DNA from 2 places in the Ensifer sp. Root31 genome. Region 1 is predicted to be linked to the other one. Evidence: riboswitches for the same ligand, from Rfam matches in the RefSeq annotation. Region 1 holds a riboswitch; the other holds the start of a gene.
The links. A riboswitch is a leader RNA that binds a small molecule or an ion and turns the genes downstream of it on or off. The one in region 1 is predicted to bind S-adenosylmethionine.

Region 2: linked by a shared signal. The riboswitch ahead of metA (homoserine O-succinyltransferase) and the one ahead of ASD00_RS00625 (O-succinylhomoserine sulfhydrylase) in region 1 are both predicted to bind S-adenosylmethionine.

The regions. Positions count from the first base shown of each region.
Region 1 is NZ_LMCO01000001.1:128,452-131,266, forward strand. It holds tRNA gene ASD00_RS00615 (tRNA-Gly) at 26-100, opposite strand; gene ASD00_RS00620 (2'-deoxycytidine 5'-triphosphate deaminase) at 181-1,278, opposite strand; SAM riboswitch at 1,353-1,431, shown strand; gene ASD00_RS00625 (O-succinylhomoserine sulfhydrylase) at 1,476-2,660, shown strand; gene ASD00_RS00630 (CDP-alcohol phosphatidyltransferase family protein) at 2,703-2,815, opposite strand, start outside.
Region 2 is NZ_LMCO01000045.1:185,571-188,385, reverse strand. It holds gene ASD00_RS30005 (VWA domain-containing protein) at 1-130, opposite strand, end outside; gene metA (homoserine O-succinyltransferase) at 145-1,071, opposite strand; SAM riboswitch at 1,135-1,212, opposite strand; gene ASD00_RS29995 (NUDIX domain-containing protein) at 1,405-1,854, opposite strand; gene ASD00_RS29990 (MoxR family ATPase) at 1,851-2,690, opposite strand; gene ASD00_RS29985 (RidA family protein) at 2,812-2,815, opposite strand, start outside.

The DNA.
Region 1 (2,815 bases):
GATGGGCTGACATTGAAGAAAAAAGTGGAGCGGGTGATCGGGATCGAACCGACGACATCAAGCTTGGGAAGCTGGCGTTCTACCACTGAACTACACCCGCAGCGCTTCGGAAACTTCCTCAACCGCATGCATCTGTCAAGGACCGTTGCGCCGCGTTGCCGCGCAACGGCACTTTTTCTGTTACTCCGCGTGGAAATGCTTGGAGAGCTTGAGACCCTGAGCCTGATAGTTGGAGCCAAGACCGAGGCCGTAAAGTCCCTCCGGGCGTTCCAGCATATGTTCATAGACCAGCCGGCCGACGATCTGGCCATGCTCGAGGATGAAGGGAACCTCGTGGCTGCGGACTTCGAGCACCGCTCGGCTGCCGCTGCCGCCGGCAGAGGCATGGCCGAAGCCCGGATCGAAGAAGCCGGCATAATGCACGCGGAATTCACCGACCAATGGATCGAACGGCGTCATCTCGGCAGCGTAGAGCGGCGGAACATGCACAGCTTCGCGCGAAACGAGGATGTAGAATTCGTCGGGATCGAGGATCAGCTCGTCGCGGCCACGGCTATAGAGCGGCTCCCAGAAGTCGAACACGGCATGCTGCGCCTTCTTGTCGACATCGACGACCGCGGTGTGATGCTTGCCGCGGTAGCCGATCAGTCCGTCCGGGCCCGTACCCTTGAGATCGATCGAGAGCGCGATCCCGCCGCCGCTGACATTGGGCTTGTCGCTCGCAACCAGCATATCGCTTTCATGCAGCGCCAGCAGTTCCTGCTCGGAGAGCAGCGACTGGCCGGTGCGGAAGCGGATCTGCGACAGGCGCGAACCGCGCCGCACGACGATCGGGAAGGTGCGCGGGCTGATTTCGAGGTAAAGCGGTCCGCGATATCCAGCCGGGATCTTGTCGAACTCCTGGGCGCGATCGGTGATGACGCGGGTGAAGATGTCGAGGCGACCGGTCGAGCTCTTCGGATTTGCCGAAGCCGACATGGTCTCCGGCAGATCGAGGCTTTCCATCAGCGGCACGATATAAACGCAGCCGGTTTCCAGCACGGCGCCGTCGGAGAGATCGACGACATGCAGTTTCAGCCGGTCGAGCTTGTCGGCAACGAGATGCGCCGGCCCCGGCATGAAGCTCGCGCGCACGCGAAATGCCTTGGCGCCGAGGCGCAGGTCGAGGCTTGCCGGCTGGATCTGATCGGTATCCAGCGCCTTTTCGCTTTTCAAGCGTCCGGTCGCAAACAGCGCGGCGATCGCGCGGTCGGCCAAAATCCCAGTCTCGCGGCCCATTTCGATCCTCTTTTCAGTTGCGAGACAAAACCAAACTCCAGGAATTGACGCAAGCGCACCCAAGCAGTATTGGAGCTTTATCCCGTGGTGATTTGGCCGGTCGGCTTGCAGCCACGTTAAACAAGTAGCTAAAAAGGCCGGGTTTCAAACCGGCCCTTCACGCGGCCGGTTTTTTTGTTTTTGAAGGTGATCGTCACATGAGCAAAAACTGGCGCCCGGCAACCCAACTCGTCCACGGCGGAACGACCCGCTCCCAGCACGGCGAGACGTCCGAGGCGATCTTCCTCACCCAGGGCTTCGTCTACGAGACATCCGAGGCGGCGGAAGCACGCTTCAAGGGCGAGACCGAAGGCTTCATCTATGCCCGTTACGGCAGCCCTACCAACGACATGTTTGAAAAGCGCATGTGCATGCTGGAAGGCGCCGAAGACGCGCGCGCCACGGCATCAGGCATGGCTGCCGTCACTGCCGCCATTTTATGCCAGCTGAAGGCCGGCGACCACATCGTTGCCGCCCGCGCCCTCTTCGGCTCCTGCCGCTGGGTGGTCGAGACGCTGGCCCCGAAATACGGCATCGAATGCACGCTGGTCGACGGACGCGATCTCGCGAACTGGGAAAAGGCGATCCAGAAGAACACCAAGGTCTTCTTCCTGGAAAGCCCGACCAACCCGACGCTGGAAGTGATCGACATTTCAGGCGTTTCTCGGCTCGCCAACCAGATCGGCGCCAAGGTCGTGGTCGACAACGTCTTCGCCACGCCGCTGTTTCAGAAGCCGCTGGAACTCGGCGCGCATATCGTCGTCTATTCCGCCACCAAGCATATCGACGGCCAGGGCCGGTGCCTCGGTGGCGTGGTTCTGTCCGACAAGGACTGGATCAACGAGCATCTGCATGACTACTTCCGCCACACCGGCCCGGCGATGTCGCCGTTCAACGCCTGGACGTTGCTGAAGGGCATCGAGACGCTGCCGCTGCGCGTCAAGCAGCAGACCGAAAACGCCCGTCGCGTCGCCGACTTCCTCGCCGAGCGGCCGCAGATCGCCAAGGTGATCTACCCCGGCCGCGCGGACCATCCGCAGGCCGACATCATCGCCAAGCAGATGACCGGCGGTTCGACCCTTGTCGCCTTCGAACTCAAGGGCGGCAAGGATGCGGCCTTCGCACTGCAGAACGCACTGCAGATCGCCCGCATCTCCAACAATCTTGGCGATTCCAAAAGCCTGATCACCCATCCGGCGACGACGACGCACAAGAACCTGACGGACGAAGCTCGCGACGAGCTCGGCATTTCCGCCGGCACCGTTCGTTTCTCCGCCGGTATCGAGGACAGCGACGACATCGTCGAGGACTTCGCCCGCGCGCTGAAGACCGTCAAGGCCTGATACCCACGAACAAGACGGCCGCCCCGAGATCGGCGGCGGCCGCTACTCGACGTCGCGAAAACGCGTTCGCGCGAGCACAATGCGCGATAGCGCGGTGTAGAGGCAGACGACCGCAAACAGCGCCGCCAGCAGCGGAAACCACGTCGGGAACAGGC
Region 2 (2,815 bases), on a different contig from region 1:
CGAGAAAATAGAACGCCTCGATATCGAAGGTGGCAATGCCCGCCTCCATGCCCTCGATCAAGGACAGGAATTCCCGGAGCGTCACCGGGATCTTCGCGGCCTTCAATTCGAGGAAGAAGGGGATGAACATCCGCGGCTCCGGCCCTAGCTTTCGTTCCTGCCGATCAGGTCCATTTCGTAGGGCGTCGTCTGGTACATCTCGTTGATCCAGTTGCCGAAGAAAAGATGCGCATGGCTGCGCCAGCGGTTCTGCGGCGGCAGGGTTGAATCATTGTGCGGGAAGTAGTCATGCGGCATCTTGATCGGTACGCCCGCATCCACATCCCGGAAATATTCGTCCGATAGCGAAGTGGAATCATACTCTACGTGATTGAACATGTAGAGGCGCTTGCCCTTCTTCTCGTGCACGAGGCACACACCCATCTCCTTCGATTCCATCAGGATCTCAAGGTCGGGCACCGCATCGATGTCGGCGCGGCGCACTTCGGTCCAGCGCGACACCGGCACGGCGAAATCGTCGGAAAAGCCGTTGAGATAGACGGAGGAGGGCTGCAGGTTCTGGTGGCGGTAGACGCCGAAAGCCTTCTCCTTCAGCGGATATTTCGGCACGCCATGGAAATGATAGATCGCCGCCATCGCGCCCCAGCAGACGTTCAGCGTCGAATGCACGTTGGTCGTCGTCCAGTCGAGGATGCGCTTGAGTTCGTCCCAATAGGTGACGTCCTCGTATTCCAGCGTTTCGACCGGGGCGCCGGTGATGATGAAGCCGTCGAACTTGCGGGCCTTCACCTCCTCCCAGGTCTCGTAGAAGGCAAGCAGGTGTTCCTCGGAGGTGTTCTTCGCGCGGTGCGCGCCGATGCGGATCAGCGACAGCTCGACCTGCAGCGGCGAGGCGCCGATGAGGCGCGCCATCTGGATCTCGGTCTTGACCTTGTTCGGCATGAGGTTCAGCAGCCCGATCTGGAGCGGGCGGATATCCTGACGGATCGCCACGGTCTCGGTCATCACCCGCACGCCCTCGGTCGCGAGGGTCTCGAATGCGGGCAGCGTATCGGGTATCTTGATGGGCATGGGGCTTCCACTCGATCAATACAAAAAAACCGGCGGCGATTGATCGCGACCGGTCCTCGGAAAATCCACGTTTCCTCGGCCCTTTAGCGATTTGTTTAACGTGGCTGCAAGCCGGCCGGCCAAATCACCACGGATTGTTTGATAGCGCGGCAAGGCCGCGGGGGTCAATGAAAAACGATTCGTGTGGGTTGGCCCCTCATCCGGCTGCCGCCACCTTCTCCCCGCAGGCGGGGAGAAGGGACATTGCCGCGGCCGTTCGGCTCCCTTTCAGGCTTACAGCAGGTGATGAGGTTGCGGTCGCCGCGTTCCCCCGCCCCGCTTGCGGGGAGAGGGTTAGGGTGAGGGGCAATCTGTTGCTAGGTGCAGCAAGTCCAGACCGTTCTGCATGCCATATCCCAGCCGCTTGCCGGCCTCGCTCTGACTGAGCCAGAAGAAGCGAAAGCGGATCGGCGGGCCACCGCTCTCCGGCGTCATTTCGCGGTGCAGCCAGGGTTCCTTTTGTTCGCCGGCTAACGGCCCATGGAAATAGTGCCGGCGATGGCAGATTTTCCGGCCGTTCTGCGTGAAGTGATAGTCCTGCGTTTTAAATGGCAATAATGCCGGCGGCGGCGTCAGCCCGGTCTCCTCGACAAATTCGCGGAAGGCCGCCGCTTCAGGGCTTTCTCCCGGTTCTATCGTGCCGCCCGGGACCTGCAGATCTACATCGGGAAAGTCCGGCTCGTCGAAGACGAGCAGATGCCCTCGCCAGGTGGCGTAGATCAGGACCTTGTTGGCCGGTCTCATCCGTCGCGGCGTGCCATGAAGGCCAGGCGCTCGAAAAGGTGGACGTCCTGCTCATTCTTGAGAAGCGCGCCGTGCAGCTTCGGCAGCATGGTCTTTGGATCGGCGCGCAGGTCGGCCGGGTCGATCTCGTCGGCGACGAGCAGGCGGATCCAGTCGAGCGCTTCGGAGGTCGAGGGCTTCTTCTTCAGCCCCGGCACCTGGCGGATATCGTAGAAGGCGGCAAGGGCTGCCGAAAGCAGCGTCTTGCGGATGCCGGGATAGTGCACCTCGACGATGCGGGCGAGCGTGTCTGCGTCGGGAAAGCGGATATAGTGGAAGAAGCAGCGGCGCAGAAAAGCGTCCGGCAGTTCCTTCTCGTTGTTGGAGGTGATGACGACGATCGGCCGCTGGCGGGCGTGGATCGTCTCGTTGGTCTCGTAGACGTGGAACTCCATCCGGTCGAGTTCCTGCAGCAGGTCGTTCGGAAACTCGATGTCGGCCTTGTCGATTTCGTCGATCAAGAGCACCACACGCTTCCCGGCCTCGAAGGCCTGCCAAAGCTTGCCCTTGCGGATGTAGTTCTTGACGTCGTTGACGCGCTCGTCGCCGAGCTGGCTGTCGCGCAGGCGCGAGACGGCGTCATATTCGTAAAGTCCCTGCTGCGCCTTGGTCGTCGACTTGACGTTCCATTCGATCAGGTCGAGTCCCAGAGCAGCTGCAACCTGCCGCGCAAGCTCGGTCTTGCCGGTGCCGGGCTCGCCCTTGACGAGCAGTGGCCGTTCCAGCCGGATCGCGGCGTTGACGGCGATCATCAGGTCCTTGTCGGCGATATAGTCGGCGGTGCCTTCGAATTGCATGGGCTTCTTCCGGTCATAGTGATGCGGAAAACGGTCCTGCGGGCGAGGGCCGTCGTCATGCTTCTGCAGTAGCGCATAAGCGGTGCAGGTGTCACTGCCGCTGGCTGCGACCCGTCAGACGTCAG